Regions from separate parts of the Streptomyces tuirus genome, predicted to be linked through region 1. Evidence: riboswitches for the same ligand, from Rfam matches in the RefSeq annotation. Region 1 holds a riboswitch; each other region holds the start of a gene.

What was found. Region 1 has a riboswitch for cobalamin ahead of metE (5-methyltetrahydropteroyltriglutamate--homocysteine S-methyltransferase). Riboswitches for the same ligand answer to the same signal wherever they lie in the genome.
Region 2: linked by a shared signal. The riboswitch ahead of IGS69_RS07060 (cobalamin biosynthesis protein) and the one ahead of metE (5-methyltetrahydropteroyltriglutamate--homocysteine S-methyltransferase) in region 1 are both predicted to bind cobalamin.
Region 3: linked by a shared signal. The riboswitch ahead of IGS69_RS02555 (energy-coupling factor ABC transporter permease) and the one ahead of metE (5-methyltetrahydropteroyltriglutamate--homocysteine S-methyltransferase) in region 1 are both predicted to bind cobalamin.
Region 4: linked by a shared signal. The riboswitch ahead of IGS69_RS23510 (ribonucleoside-diphosphate reductase subunit alpha) and the one ahead of metE (5-methyltetrahydropteroyltriglutamate--homocysteine S-methyltransferase) in region 1 are both predicted to bind cobalamin.

The regions. Positions count from the first base shown of each region.
Region 1 covers NZ_AP023439.1:152,111-159,799, reverse strand. Annotated here, with positions in the region: gene IGS69_RS00760 (3-hydroxybutyrate oligomer hydrolase family protein) at 1-1,349, shown strand, start outside; gene metE (5-methyltetrahydropteroyltriglutamate--homocysteine S-methyltransferase) at 1,421-3,742, opposite strand; cobalamin riboswitch at 3,909-4,131, opposite strand; gene IGS69_RS00750 (S8 family peptidase) at 4,567-5,766, shown strand; gene IGS69_RS00745 (2'-5' RNA ligase family protein) at 6,064-6,597, shown strand; gene IGS69_RS00740 (fused MFS/spermidine synthase) at 6,745-7,689, shown strand, end outside.
Region 2 covers NZ_AP023439.1:1,504,969-1,512,657, forward strand. Annotated here, with positions in the region: gene IGS69_RS07040 (alpha/beta hydrolase family protein) at 1-908, opposite strand, end outside; gene IGS69_RS07045 (class II aldolase/adducin family protein) at 991-1,722, opposite strand; gene IGS69_RS07050 (inorganic phosphate transporter) at 2,065-3,318, shown strand; gene IGS69_RS07055 (hypothetical protein) at 3,352-3,573, shown strand; cobalamin riboswitch at 3,691-3,848, shown strand; gene IGS69_RS07060 (cobalamin biosynthesis protein) at 3,949-4,902, shown strand; gene IGS69_RS07065 (cobyric acid synthase) at 4,904-6,412, shown strand; gene cobN (cobaltochelatase subunit CobN) at 6,409-7,689, shown strand, end outside.
Region 3 covers NZ_AP023439.1:533,515-541,203, reverse strand. Annotated here, with positions in the region: gene IGS69_RS02575 (maleylpyruvate isomerase N-terminal domain-containing protein) at 1-313, opposite strand, end outside; gene IGS69_RS02570 (energy-coupling factor ABC transporter ATP-binding protein) at 535-1,389, opposite strand; gene cbiQ (cobalt ECF transporter T component CbiQ) at 1,386-2,135, opposite strand; gene IGS69_RS02560 (energy-coupling factor ABC transporter substrate-binding protein) at 2,142-2,510, opposite strand; gene IGS69_RS02555 (energy-coupling factor ABC transporter permease) at 2,507-3,208, opposite strand; cobalamin riboswitch at 3,239-3,423, opposite strand; gene IGS69_RS02550 (serine/threonine-protein kinase) at 3,552-5,024, opposite strand; gene IGS69_RS02540 (MDR family MFS transporter) at 5,240-6,532, opposite strand; gene IGS69_RS02535 (ABC transporter permease subunit) at 6,529-7,689, opposite strand, start outside.
Region 4 covers NZ_AP023439.1:5,083,346-5,091,034, forward strand. Annotated here, with positions in the region: gene IGS69_RS23495 (GlxA family transcriptional regulator) at 1-160, opposite strand, end outside; gene IGS69_RS23500 (hypothetical protein) at 254-496, shown strand; gene IGS69_RS23505 (ribonucleotide-diphosphate reductase subunit beta) at 409-1,416, opposite strand; gene IGS69_RS23510 (ribonucleoside-diphosphate reductase subunit alpha) at 1,416-3,773, opposite strand; cobalamin riboswitch at 3,897-4,023, opposite strand; gene IGS69_RS23515 (NACHT domain-containing protein) at 4,225-7,689, shown strand, end outside.

The DNA of each region.
Region 1 (7,689 bases):
CCGCCGCGGCGGCACCGGCCGTCCCGGACGCCATCCACTGCACACACCTCACCCACGTGCGCGTACCGGGCGCAGAGCATCAACGCTCCGCCTGCCTGGCGGAGTTGACCACGGCCGGCACGGTCGCCTCGGGCCACACCGACCCGGCCGACTGGGCGGGCCTGACACCCAAGGACCTTGCCGTACCCAGCGGGGTCCCCGGACTTCAGATCGACGGCTACTTCCCGGACACCTCCACCACCAACACCAACAACGGATGGCATCACGACGCCCAGTTCGTCATCCGTCTGCCCGACCGCTGGAACGGCGGTCTGGTGGTCGCGGGCACCCCCGGCAACCGGGAACAGTACGCCAACGACCGGGCCATCGCCGACTGGGTGCTGTCCCGCGGCTACGCCTACGCCGCCACCGACAAGGGCAACACCGGCCTGGCCTTCCACCGGGACGGCAAGGAGCCGGGCGACGCCATCGCCGAATGGAACGACCGGCTCACCCAGCTGACCCGAGCCGCCCGCGCCACGGTCGCCCGGCACTATCTCCGCCCGCCGTCACGCACCCTCGTGACCGGCATGTCCAACGGCGGATACCTCGTGCGCTGGCAGTTGGAGAACCACCCCGGCCTCTACGACGGGGGAGTCGACTGGGAGGGCACCCTGTGGCGCTCCGGCGGCCCCACACTGCTGAACTTCCTGCCCGAGGCGCTGCGCCACTACCCGGTGTTCGCCGCCGGTGGCGAGGAAGCGGGCGCGGCACGCCGAGCTCTGCACACCGCGGGCTTCCCGGCGGCGTCCGAGTTCCTCTGGCCGTACCACCACAAGGTCTACTGGGACTTGACCCAGCGCATCTACCGCGAGGAACTGGACCCCGGTTTCGACGGCCCGACCGAAGCGGGCACGCCCTTCTGCGCGCCGGGCACCCCGGCCTGTGACGCCGACTACGACTACGCCGCCCGGCCCCGCGCGGTCCACAAGGCCATGAAGAAGATTGCTCTGACCGGCCGGATCGGCAAACCGCTGATCACCCTGCACGGCACCCTGGACGTCCTGCTGCCGATCACCCAGGACTCCGACGTCTACGCCCGCATGGTGCGCCAGGCCGGCCGCGGCCCACTGCACCGCTACTACCGCATCGAGGGCGGCACCCACACGGACGCCCTCGTCGACACCCACCCGGAGCGCCTGCGCCCGCTCACGCCGTGCCACCGCACGGCCTTCACCGCCCTGGAGAACTGGCTCACGCCCGGACACCGCCCGCCCGCCTCCCACACCGTCCCGATGCCCGGACAAGCGGACGCGGCGACACTCCTGAACACCTGCTCCCTCAAGGCCGGCAGCGACACGGCCCCCTGAACGGCTTTGCACGACCTGGGGGCCGGGGGAGGACGGCAGGTGCGTCCGCCTCCGGCCCACCGGGCGCTTCATCAAGACGGTGAGAGTTCCTCGCGGACCGTACGGGCGGCGTGGACCAGGCTCTCCAGCGAGGAGCGGGTCTCCGGCCAGCCGCGGGTCTTCAGACCGCAGTCGGGGTTGACCCAGAGGCGCTCGGCGGGAATGGCCTTCAGACCGGTGCGGAGCAGTTCGGCGGCCTCCTCGGTGCTCGGGACGCGGGGGGAGTGGATGTCGTACACCCCGGGCCCGGCCTCGCGTGGGTAGCCGTGGGCGGCGAGTTCGCGGGCGGCCTGCATGTGCGAGCGGGCCGCCTCCAGGCTGATGACATCGGCGTCGAGGGCGTCGATGGCCTGGACGATGTCACCGAACTCGGCGTAGCACATGTGGGTGTGGATCTGGGTGTCCGGCCGCACCCCGCAGGTGGTGAGCCGGAACGCCTCGGTGGCCCACGCCAGGTAGGCGGGGTGGTCGGTGGCGCGCAGCGGCAGCGTCTCGCGCAGGGCCGGCTCGTCGACCTGGATGACGGACGTTCCGGCCGCCTCCAGGTCGCCCACCTCGTCGCGCAGGGCGAGGGCGACCTGGCGGGCGGTGTCGCCGAGGGGCTGGTCGTCGCGGACGAAGGACCAGGCGAGCATGGTGACCGGGCCGGTGAGCATGCCCTTGACCGGCTTCCGCGTGAGCGACTGGGCGTACGACGTCCAGCGCACCGTCATCGGCTGCGGGCGGGAGATGTCGCCGGCGAGGATCGGCGGGCGGACGTAGCGGGTGCCGTAGGACTGGACCCAGCCGTGCTGGGTGGCCAGGTAGCCGGTCAGTTGCTCGGCGAAGTACTGGACCATGTCGTTGCGTTCGGCCTCGCCGTGCACGAGGACATCCAGGCCGGTCCTCTCCTGGAAGGAGATGACCTCGCTGATCTCGGCCTTGATGCGCTCCTCGTAGCCGGCCGCGTCGATGCGGCCCGCGCGCAGATCGGCCCGCGCGGTGCGGAGCTCGCCGGTCTGCGGGAAGGAGCCGATGGTCGTGGTCGGCAGCAGGGGGAGACGCAGGTGGGCCCGCTGGGCGGCGGCCCGTTCGGCGTAGGACTGTGAGCGGCGGGCGTCCGCGGCGGTGACGGCGGCGGTGCGAGCCCGGACTTCGGGGTCGTGGGTGATCGGCGAACCCGCGCGGGAAGCCAGGTCGGCGCGGTTGGCGGCGAGTTGGCCGGTGATCGTGTCGGTGCCCTGGGCCAGGCCCTTGGCGAGGGTGACGATCTCGCCCGTCTTCTGCTTCGCGAAGGAGAGCCAGCGCAGGATCTGCGGATCGATGTCCCGCTCCCGGGCGGAATCCAGCGGCACATGGAGCAGGGAGCAGGAGGCGGCCACGTCGACCCGGTCGGCCAGCCCGAGCAGGGTGCCGAGGGTGGACAGTGACTTCTCCAGGTCGTCGACCCAGATGTTGCGGCCGTTGACGACCCCGGCGATCAGCCGCTTGCCGGGCAGCCCGCCGACGGCCGCCAGGGCGTCGAGGTTGGCGGAGGCGGACTCGGTGAAGTCCAGCGCGAGCCCGTCGACGGGAGCCTTGGCCAGCATCGGAAGTGCGTCGCCGAGCCGGTCGAAGTACGACGCGACCAGCAGCTTCGGCCGGTCGGCCAGGGCGCCGAGGCCGCGGTAGACGCGCGCTGCGGCGTTCAGTTCGGCGGGAGTGCGGTCCTGGACGAGCGCGGGCTCGTCGAGTTGCACCCACGCGGCGCCTGCCGCGCGCAGGTCGGCGAGGACTTCGGCGTACACCGGGAGCAGCCGGTCGAGGAGGGTGAGCGGCTCGAAGTCCGCGGGCACGCCCGGGGCGGGCTTGGCGAGCAGGAGGTAGGTGACGGGGCCGACCAGCACGGGACGGGCGGTGAGCCCGAGGGCGAGGGCCTCCCGCAGCTCGGTGACGGGCTTGGCGGAGTTCGCGGTGAAGACGGTGTCCGGACCCAACTCCGGTACAAGGTAGTGGTAGTTGGTGTCGAACCACTTGGTCATCTCCAGCGGCGCCGCGTCCTGGGTGCCGCGGGCCATGGCGAAGTACCCGTCCAGGGCGTCCGCCTCGACGGCGGCACGGTGGCGGCCGGGGACGGCGCCGACCATGACGGTGGTGTCGAGGACGTGGTCGTAGTACGAGAAGTCACCGGTGGGCACTTCGTCGATGCCGGCCGCGGCCAGCTCCCGCCAGTTGGTGCGGCGCAGTCCAGCGGCGACGGCCTCCAGGGTGTCCGCGGTGACGCGGCCCTTCCAGTAGCCCTCGATGGCCTTCTTCAACTCCCGCTCCGGGCCCTGGCGGGGGTAGCCGTACACGGTGGCCCGCGCTGTCGCGGCCGCGGCCTTGGTGGTGGTCACGGAGATCTCCTTCGCGAGATGAATCCCTGAGATCCCGGAGACCGGACGAGAGCGCGAAGGAGTGACGGACCGGACGGAGTCGGCCTCGCGCGACGGAGCGCGGCTGTCCGCCCGGTATGTACGCCGACCCGCCCACGAGGTCACCGGGATATCCGTGCACGAGCCGGTCGTACACGGGCAACGGGCAGGTCTTCGGACTCGCGGGCACATCCTCCGGACGGAGGACTCCTACTGGCCGTCGCTTCCCAGGCCCCATGCGTCGGACCCAGTGCGTATGACGGCGGTCGTTCCCGCTCACCGCTGCGGGGCAGTCCCGGATTCCCACCGGGTTCCCTCTTGCGACGCATCCCGCCTGGCGGACGGGGCGAACCAGCTGCACCGGTCACCCTACGGGCCCGCCGGAGAACAGGACTGCTCGCCTCGCCATCCGGACGGTGAGGTGGGTCACGCGGCCGGGGTAGCTAATCGGTCTGGTTTTTGCCGAGGGGCGCGGTCCGCAGCAATTTTCGGGTTCTACGAAACGCCGGCCCGAAATCGCTTGCTGCGGAACCGGCGTTGTCTACCCAGATTGTCCGGAACCACCGCTCCGCCCGGCGTATGGTCACACATCCTCGACACAACGTCCGTATGAGCGTCAGGCATGTGAGGAATGAACGCGCTGGGGAGGATGGCCGATTCGTGCGCTGCTGACCTGCTGAGACGGCGCGGGTCGACGTGAAGCCCTTGATCTGAGCACATCAATGAGTCAGGTTCTAGGCGGGCCGAACGCAGTTCCGGTCCGAACCCCCCACACCCCCCACGAAAGTGACGAGGAGAACCCTCACATGTCAGCTCGCGCATTCACACGCAGAATGCAGATCCTCACCGCCACGGCTGTCGCCGCAACCCTGACGACTTTCGGGACGGCACACGCGCAGATCCTTCCCGAATCCGCTCCCGCCGAGGGCACCGTGTACGGACTCGGCGCCAAGGGAGCCGTACCGGGCAGCTTCATCGTCACGCTGGACGACAAGGTGAACAAGACCGCCCTCGCCAAGGAGTACGGCGGCAAGCTCAAGCGCGCCTACACCGCCGCCCTCGACGGCTTCTCCGCCGGTGGCCTCTCGTCGGCCGAGGCCAAGCGGCTCGCCGCCGACCCGGCGGTCGCCAAGGTGGTGCAGGTCAAGAAGTTCAGCATCAACGCCACCCAGGACAACCCGCCCTCCTGGGGCCTCGACCGCCTGGACCAGGCGGACACCGCCGGCGACAGCAAGTACACCTACCCCGACGGCGCGGGCGAGGGCGTGACCGCGTACGTCATCGACACCGGCGTACGGACCACGCACAAGGACTTCGGGGGACGGGCCGCCTCCGGCTTCGACGCCGTGGACAACGACAACGACGCCACGGACGGCAACGGCCACGGCACCCATGTCGCCGGCACGATCGCGGGCACAGCCCACGGCGTTGCCAAGAAGGCGAAGATCGTCGCCGTCCGGGTGCTCGACGACAACGGCTCCGGAACCACCGAGCAGGTCGTCGCCGGCATCGACTGGGTCACCAAGAACCATCAGGGCCCGTCCGTGGCGAACATGAGCCTGGGCGGCGGCGCCGACGAGGCCCTGGACGAAGCCGTGCGCAAGGCCATCGCGGCCGGCGTCACCTTCGCCGTGGCAGCGGGCAACGAATCCTCCGACGCCGGGCAGGGCTCCCCGGCCCGCGTGAAGGAAGCCGTCACCGTCGCGTCCTCGACCAAGGACGACAAGCAGTCGGACTTCTCCAACTTCGGCGCGGTCGTGGACGTGTACGCCCCCGGCTCCGACATCACCTCCGCGTGGAACGACAGCGACGAAGGCACCAAGACCATATCGGGCACCTCCATGGCCACCCCGCACGTCGTGGGCGCCGCGGCCGTCTACCTGGCGGGCCACAAGGACGCCACGCCGGAACAGGTCGCCAAGGCCCTCACCGACGGCGCCACACCCGACAAGATCTCCAACCCCGCACAGGGCACCGCGAACAAACTGCTGAAGATCGTCGAGTAGTCATCCCCGACCCGCGCTCGCCGTGCCGTCCTGACGAGGCACGGCGAGCGCCGGCGGCGTGGTGTGCTGCGCGGCGAACGGGCGTGTCAGGAAGAGCCGGTGCGGGGTGGCGTGCGCCATGGCCGGAAGCCTTCCGTCAGGGGCGGGCATGCGTACAGGCGCGCTGGAGATGCCGCCCGTCGCGGCGGAACCGGATGCGGTCGCCGCCCCGCGTCGCCCGTTCGGGTGCGGCACCTGACCCACCGGATGGCCCCGGTCGGCCGGGACCGTGCCGGTGATCGCCGGTAGGCTGCCGCGGTGCGCACGGTCGAGCTCTTGCTGGACGAGACGGCGGATCAAGCAGTCCGGGAGGCCTGGCGGCGGCTCGCCGACGCGGGGCTGCCCAGCCAGGCGCGTCACCGCTCACCGACCAACAGCCCGCACATCACCCTCGCCGTGTGCCCGGAGTTGACCGCCCCGATCCGGTGGGAGCTCGCCGAGGCGGCCGCCACCCTGCCGCTGCCGGTGCGATGCACCGGCGTGGTCCGCTTCGAGCGGCCCACCACGGTGCTGGCCTGGGCGCTGGACCTGGACTCCGCGCTGGCCCGCCTGCACCGCCGCGTGTGGGACGCGGTGGCCTCGGACAGCCCGCCCGGGACCCTCAACCCCCTCCACGAACCGGGTCGCTGGGCCCCGCACATCACCCTCGGCCGGACCCGGCGAGCCGGCGCTTTCGCCGACCGGCGGATCCCCGAGCTGCTTCCGGCGCCGCCGCTGTCCATCCAACTCACGACCCTGCGCAGCTACGACACCAGCACCGGCAGCCTGGAGGTACTGAACGCCCGCCCCTGAACTCCTGACCGAGGAGCCGCTCGGATGGCCGGCGTACGCCTCCCTGGCGCCGACACCCGATCCACGTCCGCCGACCGCAAGTCACACCGCGGGGCGGGCAGATGAGGGCTCGGACGGTGCCGTTCCGTCTGTGAGCTGCGTGCAAGAATGTCGCCCGTGACCGAATCGTCTTCGTCGCCCGCCCCTGAGCGCACACAGGGCCGTGCCGGTCTGGGGCCCCGGGCCGCCGCACTGCTGGTGTTCGGCTCCTCGGCAGCGGTTCTGGTGGTCGAGATCGTCGCTCTGCGGCTGCTCGCTCCCTACCTCGGCCTGACCCTCGAGACCAGCACCATGGTGATCGGCATCGCGCTCACCGCCATCGCCTTCGGCTCCTGGCTGGGCGGCCACATGGCGGACCAGGTCGATCCCCGTCGGCTCATCGGCCCTTCGCTCGGAGTGTCCGGAGCGGTCGTGGCGCTCACCCCGTCCGTGCTGCGCACCACCGCGGAGTGGGCACCGGCGGTGCTCCTGGTGATCGCGTCCCTGACCATCCTGGTGCCGGGCGCGCTGCTCTCCGCGGTGACACCGTTCGTCACGAAGCTGCGGCTCACCAACCTGGCGGAGACCGGTACGGTGGTCGGCCGCCTGTCCGGTGTGGGTACCGTCGGCGCCATCGTCGGCACCGTGCTCACCGGCTTCGTCCTCGTCTCGAGATTGCCGGTCAGCGGGATACTGCTCGGCCTCGGAGCCCTGCTGGTGGCGGGTGGGGCGTGGGTCGAGTGGCGAACACGCGGATGGAGCGGCACCCCTGCCCTGACGCTGATGGTCCTGGCCGGCGGCCTCGGTGTCACCGTCGCGCCCGGGGGCTGCGATGTGGAGACCAAGTATCACTGCGCACGGGTCGTCGCGGACTCCGACGGGGGCAAGGGCCGCACGCTCGTCCTGGACGGGCTGCGGCACTCCTACGTCGACATCGACGACCCGGCCCATCTGAAGTTCGCGTACGTGCGCGCCATCGCGTCGGCGGTGGATGCCGCGTTTCCGCAAGGCGAAGCGCTGACCGCTCATCACATCGGCGGCGGCGGACTCACCTTGCCCCGCTACCTCGCGGCC
Region 2 (7,689 bases), 1.4 Mb from region 1:
GTGTCGCGGTCGCCGGTCAGGCCGGTGCGGCCCTGGGCGGCACGGACCGCCAGGGGCAGCAGCGCGCTCGGGATGCCGCGGGCCGAGGCGAGGGCGCGCAGGGTGGCCTCCCAGCTGAGCACCGGGGAGTCCAGGACAAGCCCGGAGACGCGGTCGCGCAGTCCCGAGTGGGCGGCGGCGCGCAGGGCCATGGTGGCGCCGGTGGACCAGCCGTGCAGCACGACCTGGCGGGCTCCGTAGCGCACGGCGTAGCGGATGGCGGCGTCGAGGTCGCGCCACTCGGTCTCGCCGAGGTGGTTCAGGCCGTCGGGCGGGCGGGGTGCGCCAAGGTCGCCGCGGTAGGCGAGGGCGAGCACCGGGAAGCGGCTGCGGTGCAGGAACCCCATGACGTTCATGGCGAGTTCCCGGGTGGTGCCCAGGCCGTGCACGGCGATCACCCAGGTGTCCCGTTTGCCCGGCACGAACCACGCGGGCAGGGCGCCGAGTTCGCCGGGGACGTCGACATCGGCGTGTTCGAGGCCGAGCGCGGCGCTCGGGTTGCCGACGTACACGTTCGGGGTGAGCCAGACCTTGTCGCCCGGCGTCAGCGTGCCGTGCGTCACGCTCTCCAGGCGGCGCACGACGGTGTCGGCGGAGTGCGGGGCGCCGGTCAGGACGGGGCCGACGACCGCGTGGGAGCCGTCGCCGGAGAGGCCGTAGCGGCCGGGGCGCAGGGCGGCGAGGTCCCGGGTGAGGGTGATCTGCCCGGCGGCGGTGCCGTGCACGGTGAGCCGGGGTTCGGTGGGCAGGGGCCTGCCCGGGGGCGCCTTGAGGGCGGCGTCGCTGGCGAGCCGGCCGGCGGCCACCGCGGCGGCACCGGTCCCGATCACGGCGGTGACGGCAGCGGCCGTCGCTCTGGCAGTGCGCACGGCTCCAGTGTCCTGGCGGATGCCGGGGGCGACCAGTGGGAGGCAGCGGCGGGGTGACGTCCGTGGCGGCAGCGGGGGCGGCTCAGCCCCGCTGGCCGTAGCCGCGCAGGCGTTCCTCCACCTCCGTCAGCTGTTCCCGGGACAGCAGGCTCGGGGTCAGGCCGGGCACCGAGGAGGCGGTGAGCCACAGGCGGCACATCCACTCCAGCTGGGCGGTGCGGTCGTAGGCCTGGGCGAGGGTGGCGCCGTGGGCGACGGTGCCGTGGTTCTGGAGGAGGCAGCCGGAGCGGTCGGCGAGGGCGCGGAGCATGTTCTCGGCCAACTCGTCGGTGCCGTAGGTGGCATAGGGGGCGACCCGGACGGGGCCGCCGAGCGCCGCGGCCATGTAGTGGATCAGCGGGAGCTCGCTCACGAGTGTCGAGACGGCCGTCGCGTGGACGGCGTGGGTGTGGACGACGGCCAGGGCGCCGGTGGTGCGGTAGACGGCGAGGTGCATGGGCAGCTCGCTGGTCGGGACGAGCGTGCCGAGGACCTGGGTGCCGTCGAGGTCCACGCCGGTCACGTCGTCCGGCGCCAGCCGGTCGTAGGGGACGCCCGACGGCGTGACGAGGACGGTGTCCCCGACGCGTACCGAGACGTTGCCGGACGTGCCGACGACGAGTCCGTCCGAGACCGACCGGCGGGCCGTCGTGACGAGGTCCTCCCAGGCGCGTGCCTCCTCGGGGCGCACCCTCCTGCGCCTCGGCTCCCCGGCGCCCTGTCCGCTCTCCCGTACGTATCCCGCGTGCCGTTCGTCACCCCGCTGCTCAGCCATGCCGCGATCCTGCCAGGGAAGGGCTCGAAGCGCCGCCGGGCGGGGGCACTTCAGGCCCTGAGAGCGAACGGTCTCGCCGTACCCTTTGTGGTGATTTTTCACACATGCCGCCATGTCGACTCGCGCGCGGCGGGCCCGGTGCGCGGCGCCCGATCGCATACAACCCGTACGGCGGGAGGGGTTCGCCCGGGGGCCCGGTCGCTCGGGCGCGGAAGGCGCTGCTCCGGGGCGGAACGAGGACCCCCCGTTGCGGTCACCCCTGCGCCCCTCCCAGTTCATCTTCCGTTCACTCAGCTTGCCTACGTTCGGCTGGCCAATGACCTCGAACGATTGCCTGGGTAAATGGAAAGCTTCTCGCTGATCCTCGCGATTGTGGTGGTAACCGCTCTCGCGTTCGATTTCACGAACGGTTTCCACGACACCGCGAACGCGATGGCCACGACCATTTCCACGGGCGCCATGAAGCCCAAGGTTGCGGTGGCCATGTCCGCGGTCCTCAACCTGGTCGGCGCCTTCCTGTCCGTGGAAGTCGCCAACACGATCTCAAAGGGCCTCGTCGACGAGGCCGGCATCCGTCCCGAGGTCATCTTCGCCGCCTTGGTCGGCGCGATCCTCTGGAACCTGCTGACCTGGCTGGTCGGTCTGCCGTCCAGCTCCTCCCACGCCCTCATGGGCGGTCTGATCGGCGCCACGATCGCCTCGGCGGGCGTCGGCGCGGTGCACGGCGACGTGCTGGTCACCAAGGTGCTCATCCCGGCGATCGCCGCCCCGCTGGTCGCGGGCATCGCGGCGATGCTCGCCACGCGGCTGACGTACTCCCTCGGCCGCAAGGCCGACGGCAACGCGTCCAAGAAGGGCTACCGGGCCGGCCAGATCGCCTCCGCGGGCCTGGTCTCCCTGGCCCACGGCACCAACGACGCGCAGAAGACGATGGGTGTCATCACCCTCGCCCTGGTGGCCGGCGGCGCCGTCGCGCCCGACTCCGACCCGCCCATGTGGGTCATCCTCTCGGCGGGTCTCGCCATCGCGCTCGGCACGTACCTGGGCGGCTGGCGCATCATCCGCACCATGGGCAAGGGCCTGACCGACCTCCAGCCGCAGCAGGGCTTCGCCGCCCAGACCTCCGCGGCCACCGTCATCCTGGCCTCCTCGCACCTCGGCTTCTCCCTCTCCACGACGCACTCGGTGTCCGGTTCGGTGATGGGCGCGGGCCTCGGCCGCAAGGGCGGTGTGGTCCGCTGGTCCACCGCGACGCGGATGTTCGTCGCGTGGGGCCTGACGCTGCCGGCGGCGGCCCTGGTGGGCGCGCTCGCCGAGTACGTCACCGGCTTCGGCAACTGGGGCACCGCCGCGGTGGCGGTCTTCCTCATCGCCTCCAGCGCGTGGATCTGGAAGCTCTCGCGGCGTGAGGTCGTCGACCACACCAACGTCAACGACACCGACGACACCGAGCCCGCGGGCGTGGTCACCACGGCGATGGCCGCCGTGACACCGCCCCCGGCGGGAGGCACGGCCACGGCGTCGGACGACTCGGTCCCCGCGTTCCCGTCGCAGGCCACCGCCGAGCGCACGCCGACCACGACCACCACGGTCTGACCCCGCCACCGGTTACAAGGAAGAGTCTCGGATATGAAGATCGACTGGGCGGCCCTCGGCTCCGTCTTCGGTGTCAGCCTCGTGGTCACCGTGGCCCTCGTCGGCCTGTTCACCCTCGGCATCACCGGCCTGTCGCGCCGTGAGCGGGCGGTGGCGGAGGGCGGGTCCGCGGGACTCGCGGTCACCGGCGCGTACGCGTGCTTCGCGGCGTGTGCGGCGGCCGTGGGGTACGGGATCTATCTGATCGTGGCCTGAGGGCCTGACGTCACGTCGTGTCCACCGGGCGGCACGGAACTCCGGTTCCGTGCCGCCCGGTCGTCGTGTGTACGGGAGGGGGCAATGTGGGGTTCTCCACACTCTCCCCTCGCAGGTCAACGGCAAGTTGACGGCGGTTCCCGGCCGTGGTGGACTGCCGGGGCCAATACGGCGGCAGGAGAGGAAGCCGGTGAAAGTCCGGCGCGGTCCCGCCACTGTCACCGGGGTAGCAATCCCCGGGAGCCAGGAACTCTCACCGCCGGTCTCGTCGAACCAGGGCGTGGACACCCTGAGTGAGGACACATATCGCCATGCGCGGCTGCCGATCGAGGTTCAACACCCCACCCCTGCCCGCCCTCCTGGCCGGCTGAGCCCATGGGTGCCGGTCGCGTCTTCGCGTACGGCGCCGCCGCCGGCCTGATCGGTGACCTGCTGCTCGGTGATCCTCGCCGGGGGCATCCGGTCGCCGCGTTCGGGCGGGCCGCGAGTGCCGTGGAACGGGTGCTGTGGCGGGACCACCGCGGGTGGGGCGCGCTGCACACCGCCGTCTGTGCCGGAGGGGCCGTCGCCCTCGGGTCCGCCGCCGCGCGTGCCGTGCGGCCGTCCGCCGTCGCCTCCGTCGCGCTGACCGGCGTCGCCACCTGGGCCGTCGTCGGGGGGACTTCACTCGCCCGGGAGGCGCGGACCATAGGGCGTGCCCTGGAGGCCGGGGACGTCGAGGCGGCCCGGGCCCGGCTGCCGCATCTGTGCGGGCGTGACCCGCAGGCCCTCGACGCCGACGGCATGGCCCGGGCCGTGGTCGAGTCGGTCGCCGAGAACACCTCCGACGCCGTGGTGGGGGCGCTGGTGTGGGGGGCCGTCGGCGGGGTGCCGGGGCTGCTCGGGTTCCGGGCCGTCAACACCCTGGACGCCATGGTCGGGCACAAGTCGGCCCGGTACCGCCGGTACGGGTGGGCCTCCGCGCGGCTGGACGACCTCGCGGGGTGGCCGGGAGCGCGGCTGACCGCCGTACTCGCCGTGCTGGCGGGGCCGGATCCGCGGGGGGCCGTGCGGGCGTGGCGGGCCGACGCGGTGCGGCATCCGAGCCCCAACGCCGGGCCCGTGGAGGCCTCGTTCGCGGGGGCGCTCGGGGTGCGGCTGGGCGGGACGCTGTCGTACGGCGGGCGGGTGGAGCACCGGCCCGTGCTGAACACGCGGGGGCGGGCCGTCGGCCGCCATGACGTCGAGCGGGCCGTGCGGCTGTCGAAGCGCGTCACCTGGCTCGCGCTCGGGGTGTGCGCCGGTGCGCGGCTGCTGATGAGCGCGCGGTCATCGAACAGGGGGAAATGACATGAGCGGTGGGCTTCTCGTCGCCGGGACGACCTCCGACGCCGGCAAGAGCGTCGTGACCGCCGGGATCTGCCGGTGGCTGGTGCGCCAAGGCGTCAAGGTCGCGCCCTTCAAGGCGCAGAACATGTCCCTGAACTCCTTCGTGACGACGGAGGGGGCCGAGATCGGGCGGGCGCAGGCCATGCAGGCACAGGCCTGCCGCATCGTGCCGACCGCGCTGATGAACCCGGTGCTGCTCAAGCCCGGTGGAGAGCAGAGCAGTCAGGTCGTGCTGCTGGGCAAGCCGGTCGGGGAGCTGAGCGCGCGCGGCTATCACGGCGGACGGCAGCAGCAGTTGCTCGGGACGGTGCTGGACTGCCTGGAGCAGTTGCGGGGCACGTATGACGCGGTGATCTGTGAGGGGGCCGGTTCTCCCGCCGAGATCAATCTGCGGCGGACGGACATCGTGAACATGGGGATCGCCCGGAACGCCGGGCTGCCCGTGCTCGTCGTCGGCGACATCGACCGGGGCGGGGTGTTCGCCTCGTTCTTCGGGACGGTGGCGCTGCTGTCGCCCGAGGACCAGCGTTGCGTCGCCGGGTTCCTCGTCAACAAGTTCCGCGGGGACGTCTCCCTGCTGGAGCCGGGGCTGGACATGCTGCTCGGGCTCACGGGGCGGAAGACGTACGGGGTGTTGCCGTTCCGGCACGGGCTCGGGATCGACGAGGAGGACGGCCTCAGGGTCTCCCTGCGGGGGGCCGTCCGGGAGTCCGTCGTCGCCCCGCCCGTCGGCGAGGACGTGCTGCGCGTCGCGGTCTGCGCCGTGCCGCTGATGTCCAACTTCACGGATGTGGACGCGCTGGCCGCCGAACCGGGCGTCGTGGTGCGGTTCGTGGATCGGCCGGAGGAGCTGTCCGACGCCGACCTCGTCATCGTGCCCGGCACCCGGGGGACGGTCCGGGCGCTGGAGTGGCTGCGGGAGCGGGGGCTCGCCGAGGCCCTGGTCCGCAGGGCCGCCGAGCAGCGGCCCGTGCTCGGCATCTGCGGCGGCTTCCAGATCCTCGGCGAGCACATCGAGGACGATGTCGAGAGCCGCCGGGGCCATGTCGACGGGCTCGGGATCCTGCCCGTGCGGGTGCGGTTCGCCCGCGAGAAGACCCTCACCCGGCCGTCCGGGGAGGCCCTCGGGGAGCACGTCGAGGGTTACGAGATCCACCACGGCGTCGCCGACGTCACGGGAGGGGCTCCCTTCCTGGACGGCTGCCGGGTCGGCCAGACGTGGGGGACGCACTGGCACGGCTCGCTGGAGTCGGACGGCTTCCGGCGGGCCTTTCTGCGCGAGGTGGCGGCCGCCGCGGGCCGCCGCTTCGTGCCCGCGCCGGACACCTCGTTCGCCGCGCTGCGCGAGGAGCAGCTCAACCGGCTCGGCGACCTGATCGAACAGCACGCGGACACCGACGCGCTGTGGCGGCTCATCGAGTCCGGCGCGCCGCAAGGACTGCCCTTCATTCCACCGGGAGCGCCCGCATGAGCACTGTGTTGTTGTTGTCGACCGCCGACACGGACCTGCTGGCGGCCCGGGCCGCCTCCGGTGCCGACTACCGGATCGGCAACCCGACCCGCGTGGACGTCCGGGAGGAGCTCCCGGCCCTGCTGGACGGGGCGTCCGTCGCCGTCGTCCGGCTGCTCGGCGGCAAGCGGGCCTGGGAGGACGGACTGGCCGCGCTGAAGGCCTCCGGTGTCCCGACCGTGCTGCTGGGCGGCGAGGCCGTGCCGGACGCGGAGCTGATGGCCGAGTCGTCCGTCCCGGCCGGTGTCGTCGCGGAGGCGCTGCGGTACCTCGTGGAGGGCGGGCCGGACAACCTCACCGAACTGGCCCGGTTCCTCTCCGACACCGTGCTGCTGACGGGCGAGGGGTTCGACGAACCGCGGAAGATGCCCGAGTACGGCGTCCACGGCCAGCGCGAGCTCGTGCCGGGCCGTCCGACCGTCGGCGTGCTCTTCTACCGGGCGCACGAACTGAGCGGCAACACCGGCTTCGTGGACACCCTGTGCGACGCGATCGAGGCGCGCGGCGCCAACGCGCTGCCGGTGTACTGCGGTTCGCTGCGCGGGGCGGACGCGGGCCTGTACGAGATCCTCGGGCAGGCCGACACCCTGGTCGCCACCGTCCTGGCCGCGGGCGGCACCCACGCCTCGCAGGCGTCGGCGGGCGGCGACGAGGAGGCCTGGGACATCGGCGCCCTCGCCGAGCTGGACATCCCCGTGCTCCAGGGCCTGTGCCTGACGTCCTCGCGGCAGGCCTGGGCCGACTCGGACGCCGCCCTCTCCCCCATGGACGCCGCGATGCAGGTGGCGATCCCGGAGTTCGACGGACGGCTGATCACCGTGCCGTTCTCCTTCAAGGAGCAGGGCCCCGACGACGTGCCCGTCTACGTCGCCGACCCGGAGCGTGCGGGGCGCGTCGCCGGCATCGCCGTACGGCACGCGCGGCTGCGGCACAAGGAGAACGCCGAGAAGAAGCTGGCGCTGGTCTTCACCGCCTACCCGACCAAGCACTCGCGGGTCGGCAACGCGGTAGGGCTGGACACCCCGGCCTCGGCGGTGCGGGTGCTGGACGCGCTGCGGGACGCCGGATACGTCGTCGAGGGGCATCCGGACGAGGGTGACGAGCTGATCCACCGGCTCATCAACGCCGGTGGGCACGACGTGGAGTGGCTGACGGAGGAGCAGCTGGCCGCCGCGCCCGCGCGGGTGCCGCTGGCCGACTACCGGGCGTGGTTCGACAAGCTCGACCCGGAGCTGAAG
Region 3 (7,689 bases), 380 kb from region 1:
CGTCGTCCAGATGGAACTTCAGCAGGTGCGGATCCTCGTAGGCGGCGGCCAGCCGGACGGTCAGCGCGTCGAGCGGGTCGTCACCGGTCGGCGGGGTGTCGGAGACGTCCCAGTACGTCAGCGCGTCACGGGTCGGTTCCCGGTCGGACGGGGTGGCCAGGGTGATCAGGACGTCCTGGGCGTCGACGATCAGATGGCACACCAGATCCCGTACCAGCCAGCCCGTGCAGCCGGAGGGCCGCCCGAAGTCCTCGTCGGAGAGATCCGCCACGGCCGCGCGCAACGCCGTCCAGGTGCGTGAGAAGAGATCCACCTCGGCACCGTAGTGTCGCGCCGCGACGCCGGACAAGCAGCTTTCCGGCGACTGCCGGAGTCACGAACGCGTCCTGCGCGCCGGCGTCCCGCACGCGACGTGCGGGCCGGCGTCCCGCACGCGACGTGCGGGCCGGTGTCCCGCACGCGACGTGCGCGCCGGCGTCCCGCACGCGACGTGCGCACGAGGCGGCCCCAACCCCTCGTGCACGCCGGCGCCCTTCACCCTCCGGGCGCTCCCAGGCCTCCGCCCACCAGGGCGGCGAGTTCGTCCGGCGTCCGCGGACCCGGCTCCGCGTCGGCCAACAGCCCCTGCGCGCGCAGGAGTTCCGCCGTCGCCGCGCCCCAAGGCAGGCGCAGGCCCGCCTCCCGCAGGAGGTCCGGGCGGGCCAGTGCCGTGGCCGCGGGCCCGGTGCGCACACCGGACGGGGTGAGCAGCGCCGCGTCGTCGGCCCAGCGCAGGGCGAGGTCGACGTCGTGGGTGGCCATCACCACCGTGGTACCGGCGGCACGGAGCCCGTCGAGGGTGGTGAGGAGCCGTTCCTGCCCGTCGGGGTCGAGCCCGGCCGTCGGCTCGTCGAGGATGAGGACCCGCGGCCGCATGGCCACCGCACCCGCGATGGAGGTGCGTTTGCGCTGCCCGTAGGAGAGCAGATGGGTGGGCCGGTCGGCCAGGGCCGTGATGTCCAGGGCAGCGAGCGCCTCCGCCACCCGCGCCCGCACCTGCGTGTCGTCGAGGCCGAGGTTCAGCGGCCCGAACGACACGTCCTGCTCGACGGACGCCGCGAACAGCTGGTCGTCCGGGTCCTGCACGACCAGCTGCACGGTGGTCCGCAGCCGGGTCAGCCCCTTGCGGTCGTACGACACCGGCTGCCCCTGGACCGTCAGCCGCCCCTCGTGCGGCTTCAGCCCGCCGGAGAGCAGCCGCATCAGCGTGGTCTTGCCGCTGCCGTTGCGGCCGAGCAGCGCGAGCGCGCGTCCCTCGCGGATGTCGAAGTCGAGGCCGCTGAGCACGGCCGGGCCGTCCTCGTAGGCGAAGGACGCGCCCCGCAGGGCGACGAGGGCGGGCTCGCTCATGTCAGCGGCCTTTCCAGGACGAGGGTGAGGACGGCCAGGGCGGCGAGGAGCGCGCAACTGGCCGCCGTGAAGCGGGCGGAGACCCGGGCCTCGGGCACCAGGACGCGCAGGGTGCCGTCGTAGCCGCGCCCGGCGAGTCCGGCCTGGAGCCGGGTCGCCCGGTCGAAGGCGCGGACGAACGCGGTGGCGCCGAGCCCGGCCAGGGAACGCCACTGCGCGGCCCGGCCGGTGTGCCCGAGCCGGGCCGCCTGGGCCTCCCGGATGCGCCGCACGGAGTCCAGCAGCAGGAAGCTCATCCGGTACGTCACGAGCGCGACGTCGACGACCGGCGCGGGAACCCCGGCCCGGACCAGCCGGGGCAGCAGGTCGGACATGGGCGTGGTGAAGGCGAACAGCAGCACGCCCAGGGAGGCCGCCGAGGTGCGCAGCAGCAACTCCCCGGCCCGCAGCGGCCCGTCGTGCGCGAGCGAGACGACACCACCCGGCCCGCCCACCTGGACGAGCAGCGTGACCGCGCCGGTCACGCAGAAGCCCAGCGGCACCCGGTAGGCCCGCCACAGCCGCCGCCCGGGCACCCCGGCCGGCCCCAGCAGCACCACCAGGGCGGTCAGGAGGACCAGGGCGGCGCCCGGCCAGGGCGGCAGCGAGATCGCGAGCACGGTGAGGCCGAGCCCGAGCACGGCCTTGTCCACGGGATGGCGGCGGCGCCAGCGACTGCTGTGCGCCGCCGCGTCGATCGGCAGCACCCGGGCTCAGTCCTGTTCCGCGGTGGACTTCCCGGTGGCCCCGGCGAGCGCGCTGTCGGCCTCCCGCTCCAGCGCCCGCTGCTCGCCCTGCCTGCGGCCCCGGCGCAGGCCGAAGTAGTAGGCGAGGACACCGGCGCCGAGAGCCGCCTGGAAGGAGAACAGCGCCGACTCGATCTCACCGGACGGCGGTTCGTACAGCGGCGAGAACCACGGCTCGTAGTCCGGCTTCAGCTCGGTGATCGCCGTCTCGGCCTCGCCGTCGGCACCCGCGAACGGCTCCTTCTTGTGGTCGCCGAGACCCAGCGCCAAGGGCAGCACCGCGAGCGCCGCGACGACGAACAGCAGGACCAGGTTGATCTTCGTGTTCCTGCTCATCGGGCCACCGCCTCGGTCTCGGTGCGGGTCTGCTTCTTGGCGAGGAGCACACCCAGCCGGGTCAGTTCGCCCTTGCTGGACTGCACGAGCAGCCGCATCACGAGCACGGTCAGCAGACCCTCGCTCACCGCGAGCGGGACCTGGGTGACGGCGAAGATGGAACCGAACTTGCCGAGCGCGCCCAGGAATCCGCTGCCCGGGTCGGGGAACGCGAGCGCCAGCTGCACGCTGGTGACGCAGTAGGTGGACAGGTCGGCGACGAACGCGCCGGAGAACACCGCCACCATCAGCGGCGCGTTGGAGCGCCGCAGCAGCTTGTAGACGGCGTATCCGGCCCAGGGGCCGACGATCGCCATGGAGAAGACGTTGGCGCCGAGCGTGGTCAGGCCGCCGTGCGCGAGCAACAGCGCCTGGAACAGCAGGGTGATGGTGCCCAGCACCGCCATGATGGGCGGCCGGAACAGGATGGCTCCGAGGCCCGTGCCGGTGGGGTGTGAGCAACTGCCGGTGACGGACGGCAGTTTCAGGGCGGACAGGACGAAGGTGAAGGCGCCGGACGCACCGAGGAGCAGGGTGCTCTCGGGGTGCTCGCGGACTTCACGGGTGAGTGACCGGACCCCGTGGACGACGAACGGCGCCGACGCGACGCCCCAGGCGACCGCGTGCGCCGGAGGAAGGAAACCCTCGGCAATGTGCATGGCTCAGCAGACCCTCTCCAGCACCTCGTGGATGGTTGACGCGCCTTGGCCGGTCTCCTGGCTGACGGGTACCACCGCCCGGACTCCGCCTTCCCGGGTCGCAAGGACCCAGTGGCTGCCCGTGAGGGCCGGAGCCGGACTTCCCGATTCACAGTGGCGAGGGCCGCACCGGCATCACACCGGATTTCCCGTTCACCAAGGCCTGGTGACAATAAGGCCGGGGTAAGGGCGATGACAAGCCACCCAAGGGGCGCGCGAGGGGGCGCCCGCTCGCACACCGGCGCATCCCCCGGCTGATCCACGCGCACCGGCCAGGGGTCCTCCGTGCGCTGCCCGGGCCGCGTCAGTCGTCGTCCCCGTCGTCCTCGCCGTCGCCGCCTTCCCTGTCATTCCCGGCCTGGCCCGGGTTCTCCGGCTGCGGCTGCTCCGGCCCGCCGGGGCCCGCGTCCTGCGTCGGAGTCGCGGCGCCGGGCTCCGGCGCCACGGGCGTCGGAGAAGCGGCCGGCGCGGACGGAGTGACATCGGACACGGTGCCGGCGGCCGGCGCGTCGGCCACCCCCGGCCCGGCCGCCGGAGCGGCCCCGGGACCGGCCTCGGAATCGGACGAGGAAGACGACGCGGAGTCGGTGGACGGCGTGGCGGCGGGGCTGCTCGCGGTCGGGGACGCGTCGGGTTCCGTGCTTTCCGCGGTCGTGTCGGGCGAGAACCAGCGCATGCCGATGAGCATCGCGGCGAGGAAGAGCGCCGCGGCTGCGGCCGTCGCGGCCAGTCGCGACCGGTTGCCCGGGCCGCCGCGCCCGCGGGAGCGTCCCGAACGTCCCGCCTGGGCCGCCCGGGCCGCGCTGCGGTGCCCGGCAGTCGCGGGCAGCGCGTACGTGGTCGGGTTGCCGGTCCCGGCCGTGGCGTACGGGCCCGGCCCGGCGGGCATCGCCGCGGACGTGGTCCTGGGCCGCAGTGGCGGCGAGGCTTCCGGCAGCGGCTCGGGCAGGCCCCGCCAGGCGCCGCCGGCGAACCACTCGGCGGCCTGCTGGGCGGTGGGCCGGTCCTCGGGCTGCTTGGCGAGCAGTCCGAGGAGGTAGTTCTCGAACGCGGGCGGCAGCCCGGCGACACCCAGCTCGCGGGGTGGCACGGGGGCGGCGTCGAGGTGCTGGTGGAGAAGGGCTACGGCGGTGTCGGCCTCGAACGGCGGGCGCCCGCTGAGGAGCTGATAGAGCACACAGCCCAGGGAGTACATGTCGGAGGCGGGCCCCGCCTGCTTGCCCAGGGCACGCTCGGGCGCGAGGTACAGGCCGGTGCCGACGATCTGGCCGGTGGCCGTGAGAGCGGCGCCCGGGTCGTCGAGGAACCGCGCGATGCCGAAGTCGCCGATCTTCAGGGTGCCGTTGGCGTCCAGCAGCAGGTTGGCGGGTTTGACGTCCCGGTGCACGATGCCCTGCCCGTGCGCGGCGGCCAGCCCGGCGGACGCCTGTGCGGCCAGATCGGCCACCTGCTCGGCGGGGAGCGCGCCCGAGCCCGTCAGCACCCCGGCGAGGCTGTCGCCCTCGACCAGCTCCATCACCAGGTACAGCCGGTTGTCGTACTCGCCGAAGTCCAGGACGCCGACCACGTTGGGGTGGTTGAGACGCCCGGCGGTCTGAGCCTCCAGACGGAACCGGGAGGTCGCCGTGGCATCGGTGTCCTGGGGGAGCAGCAGCTTGAGGGCCACCGCTCTGGCGAGCGTCTCGTCGTACGCGCGCCAGACCTCTCCCATTCCACCGCGCCCGATCTCAACATCCAGCCGGTAGCGGCCCGCTAGCAGCACTCGTCCTCGTCTCATGCGTGTGGGTAGGTCGTCGCCGCAGGCCGAACTCCCCGCTTGTGCACGGGGATTGGTGGGGGGTGCCGCAGCCGACCCAGGATACTGGCGCGGCGTGACCACCGATCGCCGCGGCAGTGTCCTCACCGGGCGCTGTCTCGCACATCCCGCGCGAAGAGGTCACCCGCCGGGTTGACGCTCCGGCGCGCCGGGCGTCCCGGGGCGCCGGTGCCGTCTCAGACCGCCGCGCCCGCCTCCTTCGCATGGCGCGGCAACAGGCCCACCGCCAGGGCCGGTACGGCCGCGAGGACCAGCCACGGCACGGCCGCCGGCAGCCCCAGGTCGAGCAGCGAGCCGGTGGCCGCGCTGCCGGCCAGGACGATCAGGCCGGAGACGGACGACAGCGCGCCCGTGTAGAGCCCGAGCCGTCCTTCCTCGGCGAGGTCGGGCACCCAGGCGCGGGCGGCGGGCACCACCAGCATCTGCCCCACGGTGAGCAAGATCACGAAGCCCGTGGCCGGCAGCAGCCCGGCGGCGCCGGTCCAGCCGGCCGGGCGGGCCGCGGCCACCACCGCGAAACCGGACGCGATCAGCAGCAGTCCCGCGGTCATCGAGCGGCGCGGATCGAGCCGGTCGCCCGCCCAGCGGGTCACCGGCAGCTGGGTGGACACCACCAGCACCGAGGACAGGGCGAAGAGCCAGGACAGCGGCGCCTGGGAGCCCGCCGCGCGCTGCACCTCCTCCGGCAGGGCCAGATACAGCTGGTTGTAGGCGAGCAGATAGGAGCCGTAGGCACAGCACAGGGCGAGGAAGCGCCGGTTGCGCAGCAGAGCCCGGGCCCCACCGCGCTCGCGGACGCGGACCCGGCCGGGGATGTGCTGCGGCATCAGCCACAGGTGCCCGGCGAGGACCAGGACAAAGACCGCGGCACCCGCGAGGCACGCGGTGCGGAAGTCCACGGCGAGCAGCAGCGCGCCGAGCAGCGGCCCGGCGAACGCCCCGGCCTGGCCCGCCACGCTGAACAGGGCGAGGACCCGGGTGCGCGGCCCGCGTCCGCTCTCCTCTCGGGCCACCGCCTGGCGCGCCACCTCGGACTCCACGGCAGGGGAGAACAGCGCGGCGGCGAACCCGATCACGAGCACCGCCCCGATCACGGCCCCCGGCGCACGCGCGTACCCGAGCCACACGAACCCGGCGATCCGCAGCACGCACCCCGCCAGCACGACCGGCCGCACCCCGAACCGGTCGACGAGCCACCCGCCGACCACGAACAGCCCCTGCTGGCTGAAGGTGCGCAGCCCGAGCACGAACCCGACCAGCCAGCCCGCCATGCCGATCGCGCCGCCGAGATGCCCGGCGAGGAACGGCAGGACGGCGTAGAAGCCGAGGTTGAAGGCGAGCTGGGTGAGGATCAGCAGCCGCAGCAGCGGCGACAGTTCCCTGCACAGCCGCCAGGCGCTGTCGCGGGTCCCGGCGCCGGACCGGCGGGCGGCCTCGCGGTCCGGCGCGAGGGGGGCGGGGTCGGTCATCGGTCTTCCGCCGGTGAGGCGGACACGGGCGTCAGGAGGGCCTCGGGGTGGTCCGGTTGCCGGAGCGGGGCCGGCACGACCCGGTCCGCGGGCAACAATCCGGCCGGGCCGGCGGGCCGGGTACGCCGCCGGGGCAGCCGTACGCCGCCCGCGGCCGTCACCGCGAGCGCCCCGAGCAGGGCGAGTACGGCGGCGGGGAAGAGCACGGCCCACGGGGCGCGTTCGGCGTACGGCTGGTTCTCGGCCAGCAGCAGGCCCCAGTCGGGGGACGGCGGCTGGGCGCCCAGCCCGAGGAAGCCCAGCGCCGCGAGGCCGAGCGCGATGCCCGGCAGCCGGAGCAGGGCGTGCCGGGCGACCGGGGGCAGGGCGGCGGGCAGCAGTTCGTGCCGGAGGAGGTACCAGCGGCCGGCACCCAGCGCCCGGGTGGCCGTCAGATGCGTGGTCGCGCGCTCCTGCCGCAGCAGGGAGGAGGTGTGCGCGGCCAGCGGGCACCAGGCCACGACGGCCACGGCGAACGCGGGCGTCCACGGCCCGCTGCCCATGACGCCGGTGACGAGGAGCCCGGCCAGTACGGGCGGTACGGCGCTGAGCATGTCGACCAGGGGCCCGGACAGCCTCGGCAGCAGTCCCAGCAGCAGCCCGGCGGCGAGGGCGGCGGCACTCACCGCGAGGGCGGTGCCGAGGGTGGTCAGCGCGCCGTGGGAGACGCGGGCGAGCAAGTCCCTGCCGAGCGCGTCCGTGCCGAAGGGGTGCTCGGCGGAAGGGGCGTGCAGCCGGGCGAGGGGGTCCAGGGCGAGCGGGTCGCGGGGCAGCCCGAAGCCGATGACGGCGGCCAGCAGCCCTCCGTAGAGCAGGGGGAGCGTGCGGGGCGCGGGCGGCCGGGGCCGGTGCGGGGACTGCAGGGCGCCGTCGCGCAGCGCCGGGCCGATCAGCAGGCGGGCGGCGAGCCGGGCGAGGAGTCCCGCGGCGGCCGCGAGCAGGACGAGGGCGAGCGTGCCGGTCTGCAGGACGGGCAAATCCTGGGCGAGTGCGGCCTGGAGGGTGAGCCTGCCCAGGCCCGGGATGTCGAAGATCTGCTCGACGGCGACCGATCCGCCGGTCAGGCCGACCACGAACAGCGCCAGGTTCGGCAGCAGCCCGGGCACACAGCGGCGCAC
Region 4 (7,689 bases), 4.9 Mb from region 1:
CCGAGTTCATCCGCAGGACCGGGCCCTCGGCCGAGGCGACGGCGAAGTCGTAGACCGGCAGGCCCTCGTCGCTCCGGTCCGTGCCGAAGACTTCGCACACCACACCGAGTTCAAAGGGGTTCACGCCGTCGAGGAGGGCGACGGCCACGTTCTGCAGCATGGATCCAGTGTGCCTCGTCCTTGGCAGGAATTCGAGGGTCTACGGCAGTACTGCCACTGACGGTAAGGAGTAATCGGCGCGACAGTGGTGTCCATGAACACGAACCAGATCGAAGCACTCATCGGACTGTCCGCCACCTTCGGGATCCTGGTCCTCCTGATCCTCCCGTCCGTGATCGGCCTGGTGCGCGAGCGGCGCATCGACCGTCAGATCCGGGAGGCCCAGGAGGCCCGCGGAGAGCGTCCGGCTCAGAAGTCCTCGTCCAGGTCGACGGTGCCCTCCACCGCCACCTGGTACGCGGAGGGCCGCCGCTCGAAGAAGTTGGTCAACTCCTGAACCCCCTGGAGCTCCATGAACGAGAAGGGGTTCTCCGAGCCGTGGACCGGAGCGAAGCCCAGGCGGGTGAGCCGCTGGTCGGCGACGCACTCCAGGTACTGCCGCATCGACTCGGTGTTCATGCCCGGCAGGCCGTCACCGCACAGGTCGCGCGCGAACTGCAGCTCGGCCTCGACGGCCTCCCGGAGCATGTCCGTCACCTCCTGCTGGAGCCGGTCGTCGAACAGCTCCGGCTCCTCCTTGCGGACCGTGTCGACCACGTCGAAGGCGAAGGACATGTGCATCGTCTCGTCGCGGAACACCCAGTTGGTGCCGGTGGCCAGGCCGTGCAGCAGGCCCCGGCTGCGGAACCAGTAGACGTAGGCGAAGGCGCCGTAGAAGAACAGGCCCTCGATGCACGCGGCGAAGCAGATCAGGTTGAGCAGGAACCGGCGGCGGTCGGCCCGGGTCTCCAGCCGGTCCAGCTTCTCCACCGAGTCCATCCACTTGAAGCAGAACGACGCCTTCTCGCGGATGGACGGGATGTTCTCCACGGCGGCGAAGGCCGCAGTGCGGTCCTCCGGGTCGGGCAGATAGGTGTCGAGCAGCGTCAGATAGAACTGGACGTGCACGGCCTCCTCGAAGAGCTGACGGCTCAGATACAGCCGCGCCTCGGGGGAGTTGATGTGCTTGTACAGCGTCAGCACCAGGTTGTTCGCGACGATCGAGTCGCCCGTGGCGAAGAAGGCCACCAGCCGGCCGATCAGGTGCTGCTCCGCCGGTGACAGCTTGGCGAGGTCGGCGACGTCCGAGTGGAGGTCGACCTCCTCCACGGTCCAGGTGTTCTTGATGGCGTCCCGGTAGCGCTCGTAGAAGTCCGGGTAGCGCATGGGACGCAGGGTGAGCTCGAAGCCGGGGTCGAGAAGGTTCTGGGTGCTCATTACTGGCAGGCCTCGCAGGACTCGGGGTTTTCCAGGGAGCAGGCGACCGCTTCGGGATCCGGGGTGGCCTGCGCGGGGACGGTGGCCTGGGCGGCACGGGCGATGCGGGTCGCCGGGCGCGAGCGCAGGTAGTACGTGGTCTTCAGCCCGGACTTCCAGGCGTAGGCGTACATCGAGGAGAGCTTGCCGATGGTCGGCGTCTCCAGGAACAGGTTCAGTGACTGGGACTGGTCCAGGAACGGCGTCCTGGCCGCCGCCATGTCGATCAGGCCGCGCTGCGGGATCTCCCACGCCGTGCGGTAGAGGGCGCGCACGTCCTCGGGGATCCAGGCGAAGTCCTGCACCGAGCCGCTGGCCTCACGCAGGGCCTCCCGGCTGCGGGCGTCCCACACGCCGAGCCGCTTGAGCTCGTCCACCAGGTAGGAGTTGACCTGGAGGAACTCACCCGACAGCGTCTCGCGCTTGAACAGGTTGGACACCTGCGGCTCGATGCACTCGTACACGCCCGCGATCGAGGCGATGGTGGCCGTGGGGGCGATGGCGAGGAGCAGCGAGTTGCGCATGCCGGTCGTGGCGATGCGCTCGCGCAGCGCCGCCCAGCGCTCCGGCCAGGTCAGCTCCACGTCGTAGTGGTCGGGGTGCAGTACGCCCCGGGCCGTACGGGTCTTCTTCCAGGCCGGCAGCGGGCCGCTCCGCTCGGCGAGGTCGGCGGAGGCCTCGTACGCGGCGAGCATGATCCGCTCGGCGATGCGGGTGGAGAGGGCCTTGGCCTGAGGCGAGTCGAAGGGCAGGCGCAGCTTGAAGAAGACGTCCTGAAGGCCCATCGCGCCGAGGCCGACCGGACGCCAGCGGGCGTTGGAGCGGCCCGCCTGCTCGGTCGGGTAGAAGTTGATGTCGACGACCCGGTCGAGGAAGGTCACGGCCGTACGGACGGTCTCGTCCAGTCGCTCCCAGTCCAGGCCGCCGGTCGATGTGTCGACAAAGGAACCCAGGTTGACCGAGCCCAGGTTGCAGACCGCCGTCTCCCCGTCGCTGGTGACCTCCAGGATCTCCGTGCAGAGGTTGGAGGAGTGGACGACGTGGCCCGGCTCGGCCGTCTGGTTGGCGGTGCGGTTGGCGGCGTCCTTGAAGGTCATCCAGCCGTTGCCGGTCTGCGCGAGGGTGCGCATCATGCGGCCGTACAGCTCACGGGCGGGCAGGGTCTTCCTCGCCAGGCCCTTCGCCTCGGCCGCCCGGTACGCCGCGTCGAACTCCTCGCCCCACAGGTCGACCAGCTCGGGCACGTCCGAGGGGGAGAACAGCGACCACTGCCCGTCGGCGTTCACGCGCCGCATGAACTCGTCCGGCACCCAGTGCGCCAGGTTCAGGTTGTGCGTGCGGCGGGCGTCCTCGCCGGTGTTGTCGCGCAGCTCCAGGAACTCCTCGATGTCGGAGTGCCAGGTCTCCAGGTAGACCGCGGCCGCGCCCTTGCGCCGGCCGCCCTGGTTCACGGCGGCGACCGAGGCGTCGAGGGTCTTCAGGAACGGGACGATGCCGTTGGAGTGCCCGTTGGTGCCGCGGATCAGCGAACCGCGGGCGCGGATGCGGGAGTAGGCGACTCCGATGCCCCCGGCGTGCTTCGACAGCCGGGCCACCTGGTGGTAGCGGTCGTAGATGGAGTCCAGCTCGTCCTTGGGGGAGTCGAGGAGGTAGCAGGACGACATCTGCGGGTGCCGGGTCCCCGAGTTGAAGAGGGTGGGGGAGGAGGGGAGGTAGTCGAGGCGGCTCATGAGCCCGTACAGGGCCGCGACCTCCTCCAGCGCACGGGTGGTGTCGTCCTCCGCGAGGCCGCTCGCCACCCGCAGCATGAAGTGCTGGGGCGTCTCGACGACCTTGCGGGTGATCGGGTGCCGGAGCAGGTAGCGGCTGTGCAGGGTGCGCAGGCCGAAGTAGCCGAAGCGGTCGTCGGCGCCGGTGTCGATCAGGGCGTCGAGCCGGGCCGCGTGCACCCGGACGAACTCGGCGGTGCGGTCGGCGATGAGGCCCTCTCGGTGGCCGACCGCCACGGACTCGGTGAAAGACGTGACGCCCTGCGAGGCGGCCTCCTCGCGGATGCCGATGGTCAGCAGCCGGGCGGCCAGCCGGGAGTAGGCGGGATCCTCGGAGATCAGACCGGCCGCGGCCTCTGTCGCCAGTTCCCGCAACTCCGCCTCGTCCGCGGCGGCGGACCGGCCGCGCAGCGCGGCGGCGGCGACCCGGCCGGGGTCGGCGTCGGGGAGGTCGGCGGTCAGCTCGGTCAGGGTCCGCAGCAGCGCGGTACCGGGAGCGTCCTGCTCCTCCTCGGCGGCTGAGACCGGTTCGGCTGGCGCGATGGTCACGTGGGGCTCTCCCTCGCTCGGCACGGGGCCTCGTCGAGGGCAGGGGGCAGCACACGAGCGCACGCGGCGTCGCGTCCACCGGCCCATTCCACGAGGCCCGGACGTCAGGGCACACCGGCCGGGTGGCCGGGTGCGCTGTCGGCAGGTCCTCGGACTGACGCCCATGCGCCGATATGGGCATGGGTACACCGTTGCGGGACAGTTCCGGATTCGCACCGGATTCCCCTGCGGCGACAGCGAGCATGAGCATACATCTTGTGCCGGGCCGGGTTGGCACCCCCAGATGTTGTGTCGCGGTGGTGTCGGAGCGTCAGCTGATGGATGAGGAGAGTGATCCCTCGGGGCGTGTCCCACCGGGTTGCGGGGCGTGCCTGGAGTGCTTCCATGGAAGTAGGTGCCGGCGCCCGTCAGATCCTCCGCAGCGGAAGTCCTCTCGGAGGGAGCAAGCGCCATGACGAGGGTCGTCCGTCGCACTGCGGGCAAGGAGCGGCCGCGCAACGCGCCGATGGTGACACTGGATCTGCGCCGGGCAGCGAAGCGGACCAGCCGCGGATTCGTCGGCCACTGGCACGGTCTGACCATTCGTCTCGAGGCCCGCCGGGGCACCACCCGCCCCAAGAAGTGGCGCAGGTGGTTCTCCTACACCAACGTGGTCCGGATGGCGTGGGCGGTCGGAGCCCTCGTGGTCTTCGGCTGGATCGGGGCCGGCGTCCACATGCTGCTGGTCACCGGCAGGGAGACCACGGTCGAGAAGTGGCAGCAGGAGCCGGGGGTAGAGGCGCTGGTCAGGTTCGTCGGCCCGGTCCTCACCGCATCGGTCGCCGCCGCGCTCTTCCTGTTCTGGTGGTACAGCTGGAACAAACGGCGCTACCTCGTCAAGGCGCGCAAGGACCCTCATGGACTCGTGCTCACCTCCGGCCACGACGACACGCAGATCGTGGGCCGCGAGGAACTCGCCCAGGTCATCGCGCAACGGCTGAGGGAACGCACCACCCGTCGGCCCTATCTGCTCGTCGGCGGTGTCGGCACGGGGAAGACCGCCGTCCTCGTGCGGCTCACGGAACTGCTGGCCCATGAGCGTGCCGTTCCCGTGCCGATCCGGCTGCGGGACGCCGACGGCGAGGCCGATCTGAACTTCGAGCGGATGGCCCAGCAGCGGTTCGCCGAGGAAGCGCCCCAGGGCATCCTCGCCCGCACCAAGACCGAGCGTGTCTGGCAGCAACTGCTCGCCGACGACAAGCTGGTCGTCATCGCCGACGGCCTCGAAGAGGCTCTTCTGGACGGCCGTCTCCAGCAGAACCGGGACAACATCATCCGCCGTGCCATCGAACGTGCCTACGAGGAGCGGCTACCGGTGGTCATCGCCTCCCGGCCGCACAGTCCGCTGGACACCACGTCCGCCGCGATCGTGGAGCTGGAACCGCTGAGCGAGGAGGAGGCGCTGGACTTCGTCAAGGCCTCCGCACCGGAGACGGACGAGCGCCGGGTGGACTGGATTGTGGAGACGGCGGAGGTGACCGAGTCGCCCGTCTACCTGCAGATCGCCCGCGAACTCCACCGGCACGGCGCCCTGGAGCGCGACCGCCCGACCGACGACCCCAAGCGCCTGAACACCCGCAGCCGGGATCGCAGCATGCTCCGGCTGTGGCTGCTGGACACCTGGGGCCGTGCCCTGCAGGAGGGCCGACTGCGCGTGGACGTCGCGCTCACGCCCCAGGAGCGCCAGGACACTCTGGAGGTTGTCTCCGCCCTGGCGTGCGTGGGCCTCCTGCAGGACAAGCTGGAAGTGGACTTCGCCGAGTTGCTCGGCCGGGACGCCCACCCCGGCAGAGCCCGGCACGCGAGGACCCAGGCAGGCCACCTGTGGACCCGGGTGCGTGGCACCGACCGGTACGGCAAGCAGGACCACGCCTTCTCCGAGTGGCACCGGGAGAGGATCTGGGAGGCGCTCAGCGTCAGGCTCGGCGACGAGGAGAACAAGCGGCTGCACCGGGGGAACATGACCCAGGCCCACGCCGTCCTCGCCCGTCTGGTGGGCAACGCGGACAAGCTCGGACTGCTGGAGGGCTTCGAGCAGAAGGCGCGCTTCCCGCACAGCATCCTCCAGGCCTACTTCGGCTTCCGTCTGCTGACCCACCTGGACGAGACGGACGTCTGCGAGCTGATCGAGGATGCGCTGCAGCCGCCCGGTCCCGGCCGTGAGCTTCTCGTCATGGTCGTGCTGCTCTCCCGTCGGCGGGCGGCGGAGCGTCCCGCCCGGAACGGCCGGGTGGGCTGGCACAAGGGCAGGGAGGAGCTGTTGCGGCGGGTCCCGGCGCTGGGGCGCGCCCCGTCCGAACAGCTCTGCGCGGCAGCACGGCAGCGACTGGAGGACCCGAAGAGCCTCGACCTCTACGCCGCTGCCCTCGAAGTCGAAAGCGTGGACGCGGACTTCAGACGGCTGAGCGACATCGTCGACAGGGTGGCGGCCGACTGGCCGGCCATCAAGGGCGACCAGCGCTCCCTGGAGGACGCGAAGCGGAGGTTGCTCAAACAACTCGGCGCCGCGCTGCGGGAGGCTGCAAAGAAGATCGACACCACTTCGCTGTACGAGCGGCTCTTCCAGATCGGCATCGCGGAGCCCTCGTACTCCATACGACTGGCCGCCGCCCAGGAGTTCGGCAGCGGCGGCAACGAGGCGTTCGCCGTGATCCGCAAGCGCGTCGGTCTCAACAGCGACCCCATCGAGGAGTACAACGACAAGATCCGTGACCTGAAAGCCGAGAGGACGAAGAACTTCGAGGCGTGGACCGTCCGTATGGGGCAGGCCCGGTCCAGCCGCTGGTCCACTCGGGTCGCCTCCTCGACGTCTCCCGAACGGCTGCAGGACGAGCGGGAGGAACTCAACCGGCGGTACGAGAGCGATCGGGTGGAACTCCTACGGGAGTTCGTGATGCGGGCCTGGATGCTGCCCATGCTCCTGGGGTCGGTCGACGACTCCCACCGCGGTGAGGCCGGAGAGCGCCTCACCAAGTGGCTGCTCCATCTCGACCCGGCCCACACCGATGGTGTCCCCGACCTCCCTCTCGCCCTGGAGGTGGCGCTGGCCCAGGGTTTCAAGTACGCGGCCAACCGGCGTCAACGCCATCCGCACACCGACCCGGGCAGACGCGTCGACCTGATACGGCAGGCGGAGACCGTGCTGCAGCAGTCCCGATGCTGGTACACGCAGGTCAGCCTGCTCCAGGCACTGTGCCTGTGGAGGCTTCCGGACCGGCTCGGCCACCACGAGCACGGCGGCCATACCGGAGCGGCGCAGAACGGTGATCACGGCGGGGCACGTGAGCCGGGCACGACGATCGGTGGTTCCACCGCCGTGCAGACCGTGCAGCGCTGGCTGGCGATGGCCGGCACGGTGAACGCCCCGCCCGGTGGCGACGGCGATTCGCCGCGGCGGCTTCTGCACCCGTTCGTCGCCGAGGCGGGCGATCTGGTGGCCCTCGCCCTGGAGACCGGGCAGCCCGAGCGCTTCCTCTGGATCGACGAGAAGGGGGTCGCCGACAACATCGGCTCCCGCGCGGGGAACTCCGGCGGATACCGCAAGCACAACCTGTGGATCCCGCCCTCGGTCGGCTGGAGCACCCTCGACGGGCGGGCCCAACGTCTCGTCGCCGACGTGCTGGTGCTGCTGAACCTGATCGAACGGGACGGGCGCCCCGACGAGGTCGAGGAGCGCATGATCCGCGCGGAGCAGTCCGGCATGCCGCTTCCGCCGTGTCTCCGTACGAACCGCGAACCGCTGCGGCCCGGCGCGCGGGACGGTACCGCGGCCCCGCCCCAGCCCGGCACCACATGCCTGCCCGACTGCAAGTTCCAGCTCTGCCCGTACCCGCCCCGGGGCGTGCCCCGGGGAGAGATCCGGGAGCCGTTCTGCCGC